DNA from 3 places in the Paeniglutamicibacter sulfureus genome. Region 3 is predicted to be linked to each of the others. Evidence: riboswitches for the same ligand, from Rfam matches in the RefSeq annotation. Region 3 holds a riboswitch; each other region holds the start of a gene.
What was found. Region 3 has a riboswitch for S-adenosylmethionine ahead of ABD687_RS17535 (hypothetical protein). Riboswitches for the same ligand answer to the same signal wherever they lie in the genome.
Positions count from the first base shown of each region.

Region 1: it holds a riboswitch for S-adenosylmethionine, as region 3 does, so the genes downstream of both, ABD687_RS15130 (O-acetylhomoserine aminocarboxypropyltransferase/cysteine synthase family protein) here and ABD687_RS17535 (hypothetical protein) in region 3, are expected to answer to the same signal.
Region 2: it holds a riboswitch for S-adenosylmethionine, as region 3 does, so the genes downstream of both, ABD687_RS15175 (ABC transporter ATP-binding protein) here and ABD687_RS17535 (hypothetical protein) in region 3, are expected to answer to the same signal.

Region 1 is NZ_BAAAWO010000001.1:3,310,046-3,316,381, forward strand. It holds gene ABD687_RS15115 (carbon-nitrogen hydrolase family protein) at 1-443, shown strand, start outside; gene ABD687_RS15120 (hypothetical protein) at 646-1,032, shown strand; gene ABD687_RS15125 (CoA-binding protein) at 1,177-1,677, opposite strand; gene ABD687_RS15130 (O-acetylhomoserine aminocarboxypropyltransferase/cysteine synthase family protein) at 1,677-3,050, opposite strand; SAM riboswitch class I at 3,216-3,311, opposite strand; gene ABD687_RS15135 (histidine phosphatase family protein) at 3,443-3,994, shown strand; gene ABD687_RS15140 (ferredoxin reductase) at 4,132-5,562, opposite strand; gene ABD687_RS15145 (aromatic ring-hydroxylating oxygenase subunit alpha) at 5,589-6,336, opposite strand, start outside.
Region 2 is NZ_BAAAWO010000001.1:3,321,562-3,327,897, forward strand. It holds gene ABD687_RS15165 (ABC transporter permease) at 1-208, opposite strand, end outside; gene ABD687_RS15170 (aliphatic sulfonate ABC transporter substrate-binding protein) at 208-1,236, opposite strand; gene ABD687_RS15175 (ABC transporter ATP-binding protein) at 1,323-2,135, opposite strand; SAM riboswitch class I at 2,140-2,230, opposite strand; SAM riboswitch class I at 2,654-2,751, shown strand; gene ABD687_RS15180 (acyl-CoA dehydrogenase family protein) at 2,758-4,095, shown strand; gene ABD687_RS15185 (LLM class flavin-dependent oxidoreductase) at 4,178-5,581, shown strand; gene ald (alanine dehydrogenase) at 5,891-6,336, opposite strand, start outside.
Region 3 is NZ_BAAAWO010000001.1:3,868,616-3,874,951, forward strand. It holds gene xdhB (xanthine dehydrogenase molybdopterin binding subunit) at 1-483, shown strand, start outside; gene xdhC (xanthine dehydrogenase accessory protein XdhC) at 480-1,286, shown strand; gene ABD687_RS17515 (pyridoxamine 5'-phosphate oxidase family protein) at 1,389-1,820, opposite strand; gene ABD687_RS17520 (App1 family protein phosphatidate phosphatase) at 1,949-3,028, shown strand; gene ABD687_RS17525 (acyl-CoA thioesterase) at 3,029-3,493, shown strand; gene ABD687_RS17530 (avidin-fold protein) at 3,632-4,000, shown strand; gene ABD687_RS17535 (hypothetical protein) at 4,097-4,531, opposite strand; SAM riboswitch class IV at 4,547-4,670, opposite strand; gene ABD687_RS17540 (histidine phosphatase family protein) at 4,717-5,322, shown strand; gene ABD687_RS17545 (APC family permease) at 5,399-6,336, opposite strand, start outside.

The DNA.
Region 1 (6,336 bases), 560 kb from region 3:
ACCTCTACGACGCATTCTCCTACCAGGAATCGAAGTCGATCAAGGCCGGAGATGTTGCCGAGGTCCCCGTCTTCGAAATCGCCGGCATGAAGGTCGGGGTGTTCACCTGCTATGACCTGCGTTTCCCGGAAATCGCCCGGAGGCTGGTCAACGAGGGCGCCGAACTGTTGCTGGTGGCCGCCGCCTGGTTCAAGGGCGAGCACAAGATCGAGCACTGGGAAACCCTGTTGCGGGCACGCGCGATCGAGAACACGGTGTGGGTCGCGGCCGCCGGAACCAGCTCGGGCCACACCATCGGCCACTCGGCGATCCTGGATCCCATGGGTGTGCCGATCGAGTACCTGGGCGACGATGCCGAGGGCTTGGTGACGACCGATGTCACGCGCCGGCGCATCGACGAGGTGCGCGAGTTCCTGCCGGTGCTGGCCAACCGCAGGCTGTAGGAAAAGGAATGCCCGGGAGCCCGTGCGTGTGCCGTCCAGGCGCCCGCACGGGCTCCCTTTGCGTCTCCCGCGGGCAGTCTGAACCCGGCCGCCGAAGCGCCGGCCGCGACCCAACGAATTTCACAGTTCTGGGCATGTACGCTTCGGGTTCCGCCCACTACTATTGGTGCTCGATGTAACTCCAATTAGGCAGGATAGGGCAGTGGGCACCACCGACACGCAAATGAATGAAGCCATCATCGAGGAATGGGCCGAGGCAACGGCGCAGGCCTACAACGACTCATTGTCCGGCCTGGACCTGGCTCGTGTGCCGAAGGCTGTGCGGGCCTTCATTGAACTGTATGGGCAGAGCAAGGACATGACCTTCAACGCCGACTACTCACCGATCGACTACTTCGAGGAACACCCTGCCTCGGCGATCGGAATCATCCTCGACACCCCTGAGGCCCTGGAACTGTTGGACGACGACGAGGAAGAAGCGCTCGAGGACATCCTCGGCTTTGCCGAGGCCTGGGCGGAGTTCGATTCAAACCAGCAGCCGGACCTCGGGGTTTCCGAGGCCGACGACGAGGACGACACCGGGTGGTAACGAGAACCATGGGCCGCCCCTGAATTGCGGGTTGCCTACGGGAATCGCTCGGGCCGTCCCGCGGGTTCCCTCCAATGGGAAGGGTCCGTGCCGGAAACCATGGGGTTTCGGGCACGGACCCTTCGCATGGGGCAGACTGTCTTGCTAGGCGAGCAACTGGCGCTTGGAGGAGATGACGCCGGTGTTGAACCCGGCCAGGCGCAGCCCGCCGTGGAAACGTGCGTGTTCGATCTTCACGCACCGGTCCATCACCACATTCAGGCCGTTGGCCTCGGCCTTGGCCGCGACCTCCTCGTGCCAGGAACCCAGTTGCAGCCACAGGGTCTTGGCCCCCACGGCGATCGACTCGTCCAGGACGCCGGGCAGGTCGTCGTGCTTGCGGAAGACCTCCACCAGGTCCGGTGTCTCCGGCAGGTCGGCCAGCGACTTGTAGACCGGCTGGCCCAGGATCTCATCGAGCACCGGGTTGACGAAGTAGACCTTGTACTTGGAGGAGGACAACAGGTAGGTCGCCACGAAGTAGCTGGCGCGCGAGGGCTTGTTGGAAGCGCCCACGATCGCGATCGACTTCGTGTTGCGCAGGATCTCGAGGCGTTCGGCCGCGTTCGGGCCTTCCCAGGTGCGGGTATCCACGGCGTTGCTCATTACTTGGCTCCCGTCACGGCGGCCGCGCGGGCGGCGTCGATGGAGCAGGCTGCCCCGTCGTAGGCTTCCTCGGCCGGGGCGTCGGCCACCAGCTGCGAGGCGGTCAGGGCCTGGTCCAGGTCCCAGAGGATGTCATCGATGTCTTCCAGTCCCACCGAGAAGCGGATCAGGTCCTCGGGAACGCCTGCCGCAACCAGCTGGTCGGCGGAGAGCTGCTGGTGGGTGGTGGAAGCCGGGTGCAGCACCAGGGTGCGCACGTCCCCGACGTTGGCCAGGTGGCTGGCCAACTGCAATGCCTCGATGAAGGCACTGCCGGCGGCGCGGCCGCCCTTGACGCCGAAGCTGAACACGGAGCCGACGCCCAGGGGCAACAGCTCCTGGGCACGCTCGTAGTGCGGGTGGGAGGGCAGGCCTGCGTAGTTCACGTAGGAAATGCGCGGGTCGGCCTCCAGCCATGCGGCCACGGCCTTGGCATTGGCCAGGTGCGAGTCCATGCGCTGGGGCAAGGTCTCGACGCCCTGCAGCAGCTGGAACGCGGACTGGGCCGGCAGTGCCGGTCCGATGTCGCGCAGCTGCTCGCTGCGCAACTTGGTCAGGAAGCCGTACTCGCCGAAGTTGTCCCACCAGGAGACGTTGCCGTAGGAGGCCACGGGCTCGGTCATCGCGGGGAACTTGCCATTGCCCCAGTTGAAGGTGCCGGCCTCCACGACGATGCCGCCGAGGGTGGTGCCGTGGCCGCCGAGGAACTTGGTGGCGGAGTGGATGACGATGTCGGCACCGTGCTCGATCGGGCGCAACAGGTACGGAGGGGTGAGGGTCGAATCGACAACCAGCGGGAGGCCCGCGGCGTGGGCGACCTCGGCCAGGCCCCTGAGGTCGGCGACGTCGCCGGAAGGGTTGGCCACGACCTCGGTGTAGACCGCCTTGGTGTTTTCCTGGATGGCGGCGGCGAACTCGGCCGGATCCGTGGAGTCGATGAAGGTCGTCGACACCCCGAAGCGACGCAGCGTCACGTCGAGCTGGGTGATGGTGCCGCCGTAGAGCTTGGAGGAGGCCACGATGTGGTCCCCGGCGCCTGCAAGTGCGGCGAAGGTGATGAATTCGGCTGCCATGCCCGAGCCGGTGGCCACCGCGCCGATGCCGCCTTCGAGGGAGGCGATGCGCTCCTCGAATGCCGCCACCGTCGGGTTGCCGATGCGGGAGTAGATGTTGCCGTACTTTTGCAGCGCAAAGAGGTTCGCGGCGTCGTCGGAATCCTTGAAGACAAACGACGTGGTCTGGTAGATCGGAACTGCGCGCGAGCCGTGCTCGGCGTCAGGGGTGCCGCCGGCGTGCAGCGCGCGCGTGCGGAATCCAAATTGGTGTTCGGCCATGAGGGTGGCTGACTCCTTGCGTATACGGCTGGGGCAGCCCTGGGTGCGGACTGTCCTCGCCTGTGGTGGGGCGGGTGGTGCTTCTCCCGGATGAATGCGGCGCCGAAGTGCCCTCGGGGAGGGGTTTCCCTGCGGGCGCATCGACACCCAAGATCGCTGGTGCGTTCTCCATCGTTTCTGGCGGTAGCACCTTGTCCACCGGAGTGTGGAAGGTTGCTGCGGCGTCGTAGAGCCAGATCTCTCGGCCGCTCGGGATGGGGGTCTGGGATCCATTGTGGCAAGAAAATTGCCTGTAGCCAAAGAATATGTGCTTAGGTTGCGTCCGGGGGGATGGGAATCGAAGGATCTGCACCGGATCCCGGCGGCGTTCCTGCCCGGTTAGGCTTGTGGCCATGAGTGCAACCTTGGTTTTGGTCCGTCACGGTGAAACGGCATGGAATGCCGAAGGTCGACTTCAGGGTCAGACGGATATTCCGCTCAATGAGCTGGGACGTGAGCAGGCGCGTGGCGCGGGCCGGGAACTGGCAACCCGCCACTGGGATGTACTGGTCTCATCGACGCTTGGCCGCGCAGCGGAAACGGCGGAACTCATCGGGCATGACCTGGGGTTGACGCTGACCGAAAAATTGGGCGGTCTCCAGGAACGCCACTACGGCAATGCCGAAGGCCGTGTGGTCCGCGACCTGCCCCGCGAGGAGATCGACCTGCTGCTGCACTCGGCAGAGCCCGAGGAAGACGTGGTGAAGCGCGGGATTTCCGCCCTCAGTGAGCTGGTGCTGCGTTACGAGGGCAAGAACATCATTGCCGTGGCCCACGGGACATTGATCCGACTGACTGTTGATGAGCTGCAGGGCGGCGTGCGAACCAAACCGCTGCGCAATGGCCAGATCGTCGAAGTGGACATCAGCCTGCTGCAGCGGCACCTGTCCGCCGCCGCACACTAGGAAATTCCGCCCTCCAACATGAACCACGTTGGCATGGCTGGAACGTCCTTGGCGACCCCCTGGCCTTGCGCCGCGAGGGCCGATGACCTCCATGCCCGCCATCCATGCTTCCGAGGTCACCTCCTGGAACCAGCCGGCTAGGCGTCGATCACCAGATCGGTCCGCGCGGTCGAGCAACACGGCAGGAACTTGCCGGCCTCGATCTCCCGTGCGCGGATCCCGCCTTGGTGGTTCATCTCAACATCACCGGAAAGCTTCACGATCTTGCAGGAGCCGCACATGCCTTCCTGGCAGTTGGCGCCGATCCTGACTCCGGCTCGCTGGGCAATGCCGAGGATCTTCTCCTCGGGGTCGATGCGCACGTTGATGCCGGTGCGCATGAAGGACAGGGTGAGGCTTCCGGTGCCGACGGTGTCGAATGCCGAAACGTCGGGGGCGGAGGGTTCCGCTGTTTCTGCCTCGGCGGCCGGAACCTCGGAATCGACGGGGTCTGGTTCGGCAAAGTCGGGATCGGCCGCCTGGAGCGGCAGTCCCGTGGCCTCCAGCGGGCCCTCGTCGTCGTAGGCCGGTTCGTACATGCCTAGGGCGGAAGGCTGGCTTTCGTAGTAGTCCTCCGCCGAATCGGAGATTTCCTCCGCGATTTCCTCGGCAATCTCCTCCGCCAGGGCAACCTCTGTCTGGTATTCCAGGGTCGTCTCGCAGTCTCCGGAGAAGAATTCCATGTGGATGGAGGTGTCGTCGACGCCGACCGCGGCAAGCAGTTCGGACACGTTGTTCAGGTAGCCCTCGGGGCCGCAGGCGTAGACCTGGCGTCCGTTGGCATCTGGCGCCACCTCATCCAGCATCGCGGTGGACAGCCGTCCGGTGAGGCCTTCCCAGTCCGCGGGCGCGCTGCGGTCGCCCAGGGAGAAGTGGACGGTGACGCGCGAATCCACGGTGGCGATGTAGCCCAGTTCCTGGTGGAAGGCGAAGCCTCCGGGTGCGGCACCGTGATAGAGCACCACCACGTCGGCCTGTCCGGGCAGCGAGTGGATGGTCCGCAGCATGGACATGATCGGGGTGATGCCGGAGCCCGCGGCCAGCAGGAGGTAGCGCGCCCGCCGGTCGGCGTCGGGCAGGTGGAAGGCGCCGACGGGTCCGAGCATCTCGAGCACCGTGCCGGGTCCGACGTTTTCGTGCACCCACGGCGAGACCCGGCCGGCCGGGTCTCGCTTCACCGTGATGTCGAAGGTCCACGGTTTCGTGGGCGAACTGGACAGGGAGTAGCTGCGGTCGATCGGGTCCCCGCCCTCGCCGTTCACGGGGAAGGCGATGTTCACGTATTGACCCGGGCGGAACGCGAGGGGCGCGCCGTCTGCGCGGCGGAACACGAAGGTCAGCATTCCACCGACTTCCGGAACAATCTCGACGCATTCGGCCAGGAACTCCTGCGGGTGCCAGGGGCCCAGGGCGCGCGCGGCACTGGCCGGTCCCTCGGTGCTGCCCAGCACGCGGTTCCACGGCATTTCCAGGCCGCGGATGCGCTGTGGCTCCTGGTGGGGCGCGGTAATGGTCGTGGTCTCGGCCATGATTGTGGGCTCAGTCGCGGTCATGGTCACGACAGGTGTTCCTGCACGCGCTGGATGTACCAGTTGATGAATGCCTCGACCTGGTATTCGCTTTTCATGTACGGGCCGGGTTCGTAGGCGGGGCTGCCGGCTCCCTTTTGGCAGAGTTCGACGAATTCCTTGTCCTGCAGGTTGGTCTGCTTCCAGGTGTGCGTGAGCTTCTCCAGGTCGTAGTCGTCGCCTTCCACGGCATCGTCGGCGACCAGCCAGGTGGTGCGCACCAGGGTTTGGTGCTCGTTGACGGGGAACACTGCGAAGGTGATGACATGGTCGCCGAGGAAGTGGAACCAGCTGTTGGGTTGCAGGTGCATCGAGCAGCGGCCGAGGCGGAAGTCGCGCAGGTCCCCGAGCAGCTTCTTGGAGAGTCGGTGTCCGTCGGGGGAGAACGATTCGCCGTCGCCGTCGAGGGACTCGCGCGAGATGCGGATGCCAGCCACCCGGGTGTCTAGCTCCTCAACGACCTCGTAGGGAATGCCGTAGCGCCGGCAGCGGGCTTCGAGCGCGGCCTGCGCCTCGGTGTTGCGGTCCCACACCTCCTCGAGGTGCGGCGGGATCAGGCCCTCGGTCAAACCCCAGGTGGGGAACAGGGAACAGGCCAGTTCCGGGTGCCCGTCGCAGTGGTAGCACTCCCGGTTGTTCTCCATGACGAGCTTCCAGTTGCCCTCCTCGATGATGTTCTGCTGGTAGGCGACCTTTGCCTTCGAGAGGTCGTGCGGGGCCAGGTAGGGCTCGAAG
Region 2 (6,336 bases), 550 kb from region 3:
CGGAAAACACCGAGGCCGGCGAAGGCAACTGGGCCGGGGTGACCCACCCGAACGAGGTCGCACCCTGCCACAGGGCGAGAATGAACAGCGGCACCAACGTACCCAGGCCGATGCGGCCCAGCCGGGATGCCAGCAGCGGGCCCCCGGGCGTGGACGCGCCGTTGCCGTTGGTCGATTCGCTGGTGTCCAGGGACAGGTCAGCGGACATTAGGAGGCCTTGACCTTGGATGAATCGGCCTTCTTGGCGAACGAGTCGTCAATCAGGGTGCTGAGTGCGGCATCTACGGCGGCCTGGTCCGTGACGTCGTGGGTTTGAACGAAGATCGGCCCGACGACGGTGAGGACGTCGATCAGCTTTTCACCGGGTACCGCCGAAACATCGAGGTTGGAACGCTCGAGGATCACCTTTTCGGCAACCGGCGTTTCCAGCCCGGCCACGTCGGCCAGGATGGTCGCGGTTTCCTGCTGGTTGTCCGCAGCCCACTCACGGGCCTTTTCGTAGGAATCCACCACGGCCTGTGCGACTTCCGGGGAATCCTTGAGGAAGGATTCGGTCGCATTCAGCGCGCCGTAGGTGTTGAAGTCCAGGTTGCGGTAGATCAGCGTGGCGCCGTTTTCCTCGGCGCCAGCCATGATCGGGTCCAGTCCACTCCAGGCGTCCACGGAGCCATTTTCCAAGGCAGCGCGCCCATCGGCGTGCTGGAGGTTTTCCACCGTCACGTCGTCGGGACCAAGCCCTGCCTGTTCCAGGGCCTGCAGCAAGAAGAAGTAAGGATCGGTTCCCTTGGTGGCAGCCACGGACTTGCCCTTCAGGTCGGAGACCTCCTTGAGGGGGGAGTCCTTGGCGACCACAAGGGCAGCCCACTCGGGCTGCGAGTAGATGTCGATGGTCTTGATCGGTGAACCATTGGAGCGGGCCAGCAGGGCGGCGGAGCCCGCGGTCGATCCCACGTCGATGGCGCCCGCGCGGAGCGCTTCGTTGGCCTTGTTGGAACCGGCCGACTGCACCCAGTTCACGGTGACGCCCTGGTCCTTCAGCGATGCTTCCAGCCAGCCCTTTTCCTTGAGCACCAAGCTCAACGGGTTGTAGGTGGCGAAGTCGATGTTGAGCGTCGTGGCTTCGTTGGCGCTGGCGCCGCCGGAGCCTTCGCCGGCGCAACCGGTCAGCAGTGCGGTGGCAGTTGCCAGCGCGGTGGTGGCGATGAGCGCGCGACGCGAGAAGAATTTGCGGTTCATGAGTGGTTTCCTTGAGTGTTCGACCGCACGCCAGTGCGGCGCTGGTTCTAAGAAGCGAGTGGAGTGGAAGTGATTGGGGGCCGGTGCTAGTGGCGGTGCGCGTCAACGCCGAGCGACGCCAGCAGCGAGCTGCGCATTCGGCCCAGGGCTTCATCGCTCCGGTGGCGCGGACGTGCGCCGGGGACCGTGAGGACCTGGGTGACGGTGGCGGAGGTGGCGCCGTTCGGGCGACCCAACACCACGATGCGGTCTGCCAACTGGAGCGCCTCGTCGACGTCGTGGGTGACCAGCAAGACGGTCGTCGGGTAGGCGCCGTGGATGTCCAGCAGCAGGTCTTGCATTTTCAGGCGTGTTAGTGCATCCAGCGCGCCGAATGGTTCATCCAGCAGCAGGACTCCGGGGCGTCGGGCCAGTGCCCGTGCAAGCGAGGTGCGCTGGGCCATGCCGCCGGAAATTTCCCGCGGCCGTAAGGTGCTGTGGGCATCCAACTCGACGAGTTCCAGGAGTTCGGCTACGCGGCTGGCGCCAATGGAACGGTCTGTACCCTGGGGAAGCCCCAAAGCCACGTTCTTTTCAACGGATTGCCACGGCAGCAAGCGCGGTTCCTGGAAAGCCACGGCGCATCGGGCGTCCAGGCCGTTGACGGCGGTGCCGTCGATCAGGACCTGGCCCGTGGAGGGTCGGTCCAGTCCGGAGACCGAGCGAAGCAACGTGGACTTGCCGCAACCGCTAGGGCCAAGGATTGCCACGACTTCGCCGCCCGCGATCTCGAGGTCGACATCACCCAACACTTTGCGACCGTCGAAGCTGCGTCCAACGCCTTTGAACGTCACGCGAAGCGCCGGGTTGGAGCCGCGTGCCGGTAGGGAAAGCGTGGGGTGGTCAAGCGTGGAAGTCATGTTCTCTCCATCGTTCCTGGCGGTAGCACCGGCCTCGGTCGAGGTGGTTGCTGCGGCGTCATGGAGCCAGATCTCTCGGCCGCTCGGGATGGGTTGTTACCTTCATCAAAGTCGATCCGGCGTCATGGAGGCAAGCTGGCCGTAATGTGACGGAACGTTCGACAAGTCGGAAAGAATCGGCAATCCATCGAATGAAATTTGATGAAATAGGGAATTTTCATCTTTTTTCCACGAGCGCCAAAGTGCCGGCGGGGGACCGCCTTCCCGGCCCGCGTATCACGCGTCCAGCCGCGTGAACCCGCTGTCGGGCGGGCCGGCTGAACCTGGGGCCCCGGGTCGCCTGACCTCCGCGCCAAGGCTGGTGTCTCGTCGAAGGAATGGTTGTCGGATCGGCGTTGGGTCGCTACCGAGCCGATGCCGCGGCGGGCCAGGAAGCCCGCTGTGCCCTGTGACGCACGTGCCATTTGTGACGAACCGGGTTGTCTCCGCTTCGCCGGGGCGTGTAGAAATATGTCCAACAACCATCCAGAGCGGCCGAGAGATCTGGCTCCATGACGCCGCAGCAACCCCTTCCCCTTAATTGGGCGGTAGGTGCTCACGCCAGGACCGATGGAGAGAATTCATGGCTATCGATTCATTTGCACTAGCGCACGCCGTCGAGGCGGACCCGAACATCTTTGGCGCCGTCAACCTCGACGCCTTCACCAGCGACACCCCCGCCCGACACCTGCTCAAACTCACGCCGGGCGTTCCACTGAACGGTCACTATGACGAGTTGGCCGCGATTTTCCGCCCGGTCTTCGCCAAGATCGCAGTCGGGGCCGGCGAGCGCGATGCCAACCGGACCCTCCCCTTTGAACCTGTCGGGTGGCTGAACCGGGTGCGATTCGGGGCATTGCGCATCCCGGTGGCAGCAGGTGGCTATGGGGCAAGCGTGTCCGACTTGTTCCGCCTCTTGATCGAACTCGCCGAGGCGGATTCACAGGTGGCGCACCTGTGGCGCTCACACATCGGCTTCGTCGAATCCGTGCTGTTGCTTGAGGACGATGCCTTGCGGCACCGCTGGATCGAGCGCATTGTTGCCGGCCAGATCGTCGGCAACGCCTACACCGAGCGCGGCGGGAACCGGTTGGGCACGCTCAACACGACCATTGCCAGGCAGGGCGAACGCTGGATCCTCAATGGCGAGAAATACTATTGCACCGGCACGATCTACGCCGATTGGGTCGCCGTCGCCGTGGCGCATCCGGCCCGCGCCGGCCGCCAGATCGCGGTGGTCTCCACGCAGCATTCCGGGGTCAAGATCTTTGACGACTGGGACGGATTCGGGCAGCAGCTCACCGGCACCGGCTCGACCACGTTCGAGAACGTCCCGGTGGACACGATCCTGCCCGACGAACAGCAGGTCAACGACCCTGAATCCGCCATCTTCCAGCTGGTGCTCCTGGGGGTCCAAGCCGGAATCACGCGAGCGGTTCTCAATGACGTGCGCTCGTCGGTCCAGGCCCGCACTCGAAGCTTCAGCACCGGAACGGGCGTTCCGGTGCGCGAGGAACCCCAGGTGCTCCAATTGGTCGGCGAGATCTCGGGCACCGCGTTCGCCGTCGACTCCATCGTCCTGGCCGCCGTGGCGGAGATCGAGATCGCGCTTGCCGATGCCTCCCTGAGCCCGGCAGAGCGGTTTGCGGTGTGTGAACTCGCCGCGGATCGGGCGCAAGCCGTGGTCCAGCCGCTGGTTCTCTCGGCGGCGACCAAGCTATTTGACGGACTGGGCGCCTCGGCAACCGCCAAGGGCTGCAACCTGGACCGGCACTGGCGCAACGCGCGCACCGTTGCCACCCACAACCCGGCGATCTACAAGGCGCGCATCATCGGCGACTACGAGGTCAATGGAACGGCACCCCAGCAGCTCAACGCCATCGGCGACGTGGGTGCAATACCGGCAACCGGCCTCCCCTAAAACCGCCAACCGCCACCGAACCACTGACTTGATCCGCGCACCATCGGATCCGCAAACTCCCACCACCTCGCGAAGGACAAACATGAGCCAGACACCCGCCCCCCGCCACATCCGTTTCAACGCCTTCGACATGAACTGCGTGGGACACCAGTCCCCGGGTCTGTGGAAGCACCCCAAGGACCAGTCGGCCCGCTATAAGGACCTGTCCTACTGGACCGACCTGGCCAAGACCCTGGAAAAGGGCAAGTTCGACGGCATCTTCATCGCCGACGTGCTGGGCACCTACGACGTCTTCGGCGGCTCCAACGAGGTGCCGCTGCGCGCCGGCACCCAGGTCCCGGTCAACGACCCCTTCATGCTGGTTTCGGCCATGGCCTCGGTGACCGAGAACCTCGGCTTCGGCGTCACCGCCGGGACGTCCTACGAGCACCCCTACCCCTTCGCCCGCCGCCTGGCGACCCTTGACCACCTGACCAAGGGCCGCGTCGGGTGGAATGTCGTGACCGGCTACCTGCCCTCCGCCGCACGGAACATGGGCCAGGAGGACCAGCTCGAGCACGACGAGCGCTACAACCAGGCCGACGAGTACATGGAGGTCATCTACAAGTTGCTCGAGGGCTCCTGGGAAGAGGACGCGGTGGTGCGCGACGTTGAGCGCGGCATCTTCACCGACCCGACCAAGGTCCATGAGATCAACCACGAGGGCAAGTACTTCAAGGTCCCGGGCATTGCCATCACCGAACCCAGCCCGCAGCGCACCCCCGTGGTGTTCCAGGCCGGCGCCTCGCCGCGCGGACTGAAGTTCGCCTCGGAGAACGCCGAGGCGGTCTTCGTGACCTCCCCGACCAAGGAAATGCTCAAGGCCACCGTCACCAAGATCCGCGACGCCGCCGAGGCCGCGGGCCGCGGCCGTTACGACGTGCGCATCTACGCCATGCAGACGATCATCACGGATGTGGACTCCGCGGCAGCGCAGGCCAAGTTCGAGGACTACAAGTCCTACGCCGACATCGACGGGGCCCTCGCCCTGATCTCCGGCTGGATGGGCGTGGACATGTCCACCTACGGCCCGGACGACGTCATTGGTGCCAACGTGAAGTCCAACGCCATCCAGTCCACCGTCACGACCTTCCAAAAGGCCAGCGGAGACGACGGGAACCCGTGGACCATCCGCCAGCTGGCCGAATGGGTGGGCGTTGGCGGGTTCGGACCGATCACCGTCGGCTCGCCGACCGAGGTTGCCGACAAGCTCATCGAGTGGGTCGAAGACACCGACGTAGACGGGTTCAACCTGGCCTATGCCATCACCCCGGGAACCTTTGAGGACATCGTGGAGTTCATCGTTCCCGAGCTGCAGGCCCGCGGTGCCTACCCGACCGAATACGTCGAGGGCACGCTGCGCAACAAGCTCTTCGGCAAGGGAGACCGCGTCCAGGACTCCCACCGCGCGGCCAACTACCGGTTCGCCAACGCCGAGGTCAAGTAACCTGTAGTCGTCCCCGTACGGGGGGGGTCGGGCGGCGTTGCACCCTGCAGGGTGCACCGCCGTCCGAACTCTTTAACCCGCAGATCCTTCCGCAATGTACGTCTTGGCCGGGAAGCACCGTCTTCAGCAACCGGGGTGAGGTCGGGTTGCGCCGCACGGATTGGCGGTGGACAGGCGGAAGTTCGCGGGCCCCAAGAAAGCCACGGATCCAGAGGGCAGGGGATTCAACCAAAAAGCCCCGAGCGACGATGACGTTCGGGGCAGACGGTTTGGGACAGGTGATGTCACCTGTCCCAAACTTGTCGGATGTCAGTTGCTTGCCACGGCGAACAGTTCCCGGTCCTCGCCGGGGAGATCGCTGAAGGCCGCGGCCACCCCCGGATAGGCGATCCGGCCGGCCCTGGTGTTGACTCCGGCGGCCAACGCGCGATTGGCGGCCACCGCCTGCTCCGCTCCCTGGTCAGCCAGCTGCAGCACGTATGGCAGGGTGGCATTGGTCAGTGCCTTGGTCGAGGTTTGCGGGACGCCACCTGGCATGTTTGCCACGCAGTAGTGACGCACCCCGTCCACCTCGTAGATGGGATCCTGGTAGGTCGTCGGGCGGGACGTTTCGAACGCGCCGCCCTGGTCGATGGCGACATCCACGAGCAAGGCTCCGGGCTTGAGCAGGCCCAGCTGTGAGCGCTTGACTACCTTGGGTGCGGCCCGCCCGGGAACCAGCACGGCACCGATGACCGCATCGGCCTGCGCCAGTT
Region 3 (6,336 bases):
GTCAGCCGTTTCGACGGTTCGTACACCTTGCGCCGGGTGGATGTGGTGCACGACGTGGGGGATTCGCTCTCCCCGCTGATTGACCTGGGACAAATCGAAGGCGGATTCGTGCAGGGGACGGGGTGGCTGACCCTGGAGGACCTGCGTTGGGACACCAGCGACCGGCCCACCAGGGGACGGCTGGCGACTCAGAGCGCCAGCACCTACAAGATCCCGAGCCTGTCGGAAATGCCCGAGGTCTTCAATGTCTCGCTCCTGGACAAAGCCCATGAAGAGGGTGCGGTCTATGGTTCCAAGGCCGTGGGTGAGCCCCCACTGATGTTGTCACTTTCGGTGCGCGAGGCCCTGCGCCAAGCCATTGCCGGTTTTGCCGAGCCCGGAACCAGTGTGTGCCTGGCTTCGCCGGCCACGCCCGAAGCGGTGTTTTGGGCGGTTCAGGCGGCCCGCGAGCACAGTGCATTGATCAGCGGGCGATCATCATGACCTGGATTGATGCGGTGATGCGGCTGCGGTCCCAGCGGGTCCCGGCGGTTTTGATCACCGTGGTTGGTGTGCGCGGGCATGCACCGCGCGAGGCCGGAACCAAGATGGTTGCCACCATTGACGAGCTTTTTGAAACCATAGGTGGCGGCAACCTGGAGATGACCGCGGTGACACGGGCCCGGCAAATGCTCACCGAGTCGCTGCACGTGCCCGAAACAATGACCTTGCGGCTGAATGACAAGGCTCCGGCGACCTACGGTCGACAATGCTGTGGAGGAGAAGTGACGATCTTGCTTGAACCGATGGCCGTACCCCCGACGGTGGCGATCTTTGGCGCTGGCAATGTGGGTCTTGAACTTGCCCGCATTCTTTCTCGGCAGGACATTGAACTGTATTTGAGCGATTCCCGCGAGGAAAACCTACAGGGGCTGAACGCACTTGAACCGGCAGTGGCGCGGATTCATCCGAAACTGGCCGTCATTGGCGAAGAAGTGCTCAGTCGGTTGCCTGGTGGAACACACGTGCTGATCATGACCCATGACCACGCCGAGGATTTCCACCTATGCGATGCTGCGTTGCGGCATCCGAATCTTGGCTCGATCGGCCTGATCGGGTCCAACGCCAAATGGCAGCGATTCCGCAAGAATCTTGCGCAAAGCGGACATGAGGAAGCTGTGATTGGGAGGATCGACTGCCCCATCGGAGATCCTGAGGTCGTGGGTAAGGATCCGGCCACCATTGCGGTGAGCGTAGCAGCCGACCTTCTCAAACGCATGATTAAGGTCAACGCCGTCAAGGTCTGATCACCAGCCGTCCGTCCCCGCGGGTGTGGGGCCGCAAACGGCGATATCCAATTAATTCCCATTGAACCGCCGACAACGCCGAAAATAACGCGACTGCAGTACCTAGTCTGCCTCGGGCTGTGCCCCAAGGACGAAGTGGCGCCCCGAGATGCCGGTGACCTCGATCTTCACCCATGATTCCTTTTGAGTGGGGATCCAAGGGGATACCCCGGAGCTGCGGGCCACTTCGATTTCCTTGCTGGTTTGCAAGTGGTGTGCCTGGCCGTGCACGACCACCGACCACGCTTCGTCGGAGAGGATGCCGTCGGCTTCGAACGCGACCGCATCGTGTACCGTGAGGGCCGCAAGTTTTTCGCCCGGCCCGGTGCGGAGATAGATGGTCTTGTCCAACAGACCGAAGTTCACCGGGAAGATATCGATGGTGTTGCCCACGGCGGTTGCCAGCCGGCCGTGGCTGGTCCTTCCGAGTAGGCCCCAAGACTCCTCATCTGTCAGCGTTAGCACGGGCTGGTCTGCATCATGGTTGAACATCATGCCCCCACACTTCTATGAAGTATGAATAAATACCAGTGTGTCGAGGATTGCCGCCTTATTTCATGCCATGGCGGCGCGTCATCCTTTCGATCCACCGCATGCCACCAGCTCATGAAAGACTGGGGATCATGGTCAAGGAAACAGGATCAGAACGCGCCCGGCACATCGCAGCACGCTTCGAGGATCGCCTTTACGAGCTTCGCGCAGAGAGCGCCCGCGAACGCGGGCTGATCCCTACGGTGCTGCCCTACACTGGATACGGCTTGTCGGATCCGGAGAACGGCTGGGTGCGCATCTTCGCCCGGGTGCTGCTGGCCAAGCCCGGCGCCTTCGAAGACGGGCGCCACCTCGCGAAGGTCATCACGGACGGCGTGCGGGGCTGGCGTAACTTCATGTCACCGATCCTGCCCCACGGCGAGATCGAGGCCCACATCAACGGCGAACGCTTCAAGGTGCAGGCAGACCGCGGGGGAGTGGTCGATGTCCGCGTGGCCGCCTCGCTGGAACCCGGCTGGAACGAGATCAGCCTGCACGTCGAGGGTGGGCCCACCGTCACCGCGCCGATTGTGGTCGTTGACGGGAAGCAGGAGTTCGGGGTGCTCTCGGACGTGGACGACACCGTGGTGGTCACCGCGCTGCCGCGCCCGCTGCTGGCGGCGTGGAACTCGTTCGTGCTCTCCGAGCACGCCCGCCTGGCCACACCGGGGATGCCGGTGATGATGGAGCGGCTGATGCGAGACAAGCCCGGAGCCCCCACCTTCTATCTCTCCACCGGTGCCTGGAACGTCGCCCAGACCCTCACCCGATTCCTCTCACGCAACCTCTACCCGCAGGGCCCGTTGTTGCTGACCGACTGGGGAGCCACCGAGCGCGGCTGGTTCCGTTCGGGCATGCAGCACAAGGCCGACCAGTTGCGCCGCCTCGCCGCCGAATTCCCGAACATGAAGTGGCTGCTGATCGGCGACGACGGCCAACACGACCCCTATCTCTACGCCGAATTCGCCCGCCGCTATCCCCGCCATGTCGAGGCCATCGTCATTCGCCAGCTGACCCCCTCCGAGGCGGTGCTGGCCGGTGGGCGCAGCCAGGGGATCCTGAATTCCACCCCCGGAGTGCCCTGGGTCTACGAGCCAGACGGGTCGCGCATCGCCGAGAAGCTGGAGGGCCTGGGCATCATCAGCCCCGACGATCCGGCAAGGATCGACTGAATGTCCGGACACAAGATCCGCGTCGAGGTCCCCATGCGCTGGGGAGACATGGATGCCTACGGACACATCAACAACGTAAACCTGGTCCGCATGATGGAAGAGGCGCGCATCGCCGGCTTCGGGGTGCCCGGCGGCACCGGAAAGCCCGGCATCATGCCGCAGGTCGACCTGTTCTCCACGGTCCCGGAAAACACGCAGATCCTGGTCGTCGAGCACCGCGTGCGCTACCTCAAACCGTTGGACTACCGCAACGTCCCGGCGCACGTGGATTTGTGGATCAGCACCATCAAGGCCGCGAGTTTCGACATCAGCTACGAGTTCCACGATCCGGTGGACGGCGGGGTGTGCGTTCGTGCTGCAACCACCCTGGCATTCTTCTCCGTTGACGAGCAGCGATTGCTTCGACTTAGCCCGGGGAACAAGGAAGCGCTGGCGCAGTACGCGGCCGACCCGATTTTCCGCTAATGCTTTCTCTTTCCGGACGCAATGGACAATCGTTGCCGTGCAAGGCCTAATGCCCAGCCCCGCCTAGGAACACGTCGAACCGTCACATTGAGACAAGCCTTGGACTCTCCCGTGCAATGCGTTGCTATTGTTCGGAGCATGAGCACCGAAACTGCACCTCAGGCAGACACCGTGTCCTTGGACGGCCGAGTATTCTGCGGCGTTGAGAATTCTGCAACAGGAGAAGTAGGGCAATCCACCACATTTACCTACCACCAAGATCACGAAGTGGTTTGGGCAGAGTACTCCGGTGGTGCAGTCGTCCGAGGCTATCTCGTCGGCACTCGCAATGCGGATAAATTGAACTTTCGCTACGTTCACCTTGGCGCTAACAAGGAAACCTCAACCGGAGTTTGTGAATCGGTCATCGAGGTCCTTGACGACGGTCGGGTACGTTTCCATGAATCGTGGGCATGGGAATCCCGACCGGAAACGGGAAACAGCATTGTCGAAGAGCTGAAGCAATAGCCCGTTCTAAACCACCGAAAAAGGGGTGGCCCGCCAAGCACCGGTGGACTGCGACCGCCAACTTTGGGTCCACGGCCGTCTCAGCCGCCCGGAATCCTAGGAAAGTTGCAGGTTGCCCGTCAGGGACTCGAAGTCGCGGGCCAATTCCTCATCGCGCTCGAAGGTACATGCAGAGAGCGGTTCGGTGCTGAAGGAAAAGTAGCGCAGCCCGGCACTGTGGCGCGGATCGGCGGGAAGCGCAATCGCGTTGCTGTGGAAATTCACCCGCCCAAGTGAAATCCCCGGAGCCGGCTGCGGCGCAATGCGCAGCAGCTGCACAATGACCGGCAGGTCGTGGGCGAACACCTGGTGGTGGGTGCCTCCGGCAAAGACATGCAGTGTCAGGCCCTGGGTCAGGGACATCGCGACCTCGATGTCAGCGGGCGCCCAAAGCGTGGGGCGGGCCATGAGGCTCCTGATCGCCCGGGGATTGGTGCGGTGTCCGGAGTGGAACGAGGTACAGGTGTCGATGGAACGTGACTCATTGCGCAAGGTGGTGGCGCCTTTCGTGTGCTCTTGTCCCCAAGGCAGCGGCTGCTGCCAGGACCGCTTCGTCATCCGAACCACCCTTGAAGCATGGGGTTGGTGTCGCGCCGGGTCGGAGCCCAAAGCTGACGCGTATCTCGTGAAGCTAATTTCATCCTACCAAACGCCCGGTGACGTTTTAGAGTGAGTGAATGAGACTCATCTTGATCCGCCACGGGCAGACAGCCTCCAATGTGGCCCAGGCCCTGGACACCGCGGCCCCCGGCGCGCCGCTGGACGAGACCGGCCTGGCCCAGGCACGGGAACTCGTCCGGAGGCTCGGTGCCGAGGATGTGGACGCGGTCTTCTCCTCGCCGTTGCTGCGCGCCAAGATGACCGCAACGCCCTTGGCCGATTCCCGCGGACTTGTCCTTGCCGAGCACGTGGGGCTGAGCGAAATCTCCGCCGGTGACCTGGAGATGCGCAACGACCCCGAGGCCCAACTTGCCTACCGCGACGTGTTTTTCCGGTGGCTTTCCGGCGACCTTGCCGCCAAGGTTGCTGGCGGCGAGGATGCGCACACGGCACTGGATCGATTCAACTCGGTCATCGAACAGGCGCGCGCAGCTGGGACCGGAAAGCTGGTCGTGGTCAGCCATGCCGCAATGCTGGTGACATGGCTTGCCTCCCGAAGCACCAACTTCGACCCCGGCCTGCTGAGCCCGCTGCCACTGGCCAACACCGGAGTGGTGACGCTGGATGCGGTAGCAAGATCGCGGTGGACCATGCGCAGTTGGCAGGACCGGCGTCTGGACTAGAAAGTCCCGTTCTGCAACCGGCGATGCCGCCCGCACGGCGCCGAAACGTCGTGGGGGCGGCAATTCAGGATCGGCGTCAGTCCTCGAAGGAAAGCTTCGGCGGGGTGGTGCGGAAGCCCTTGGTGCGGATGGCCAAAAAGCCGATTCCCGCGGCGAACCACATCAGTCCCACCACAAGACTGACGCCGGAGAGCGAGGTCCACAACCAAATGGTCAGCGCGAATCCCACCAGGGGCATGAGCAGGTAGAGCAACACCGAACGGGCACCGCGCGCCTTAGCATCCATGAAGAAGGTCTTGATGACCGAAAGGTTCACCATGGAGAACGCAACCAGGGCCCCGAAGCTGACCACCGAGGCCGCAGTCTCCAAGCTGACGAAGAGGTAGGTCAGCGACACCGCGGAGACCACGAGGGTGGCATAGACGGGGGTGGAAAAACGGCGATTGAGCATGCCCATGCGGCGCGGCAGCAATCCGTCACGACCCATGGAGTACAGGATTCGGGTCACGCTGGCCTGCGAGGCCATGGCCGAACCAAATGACCCCACAACGTAGACCGCCACAAAGATCGCGGTGAGCACCGAACCGCCGACCCCTGCCATGAGCTCGACGCCCGCGGCATCCGGATCGGTGAAGGTGGTGTGGTCCGGGTGGATCAATGCCCCGGCCCAGCCAACGACGATGAAGATCAGGCCGCCGGCCAAGGTGGTGAGCACGATCGCGGCGGGAATCGTCTTGCCGGGATTCCTCGCATCCTCCGACAAGGTCGAAATAGCATCGAATCCCAGGAACGAGAGCGAGAGGATGGCAGCGCCGGAGAAGATCGGGCCCAGGCCGTCGGCGCCAAAGGAGAACGGTGCCAACAGGCTTGGGGCATCGGCGTTGATGACCTGGTTGAGCACCAGCGCCACGAAGATGCCGATCATGAGCACCGAGGAGGCGACCACCGTGGCGCTGAGCCGGCCGATGAACTTGATGCCGATGATGTTCAGGCCCAGCACCAGCACGAGGGACA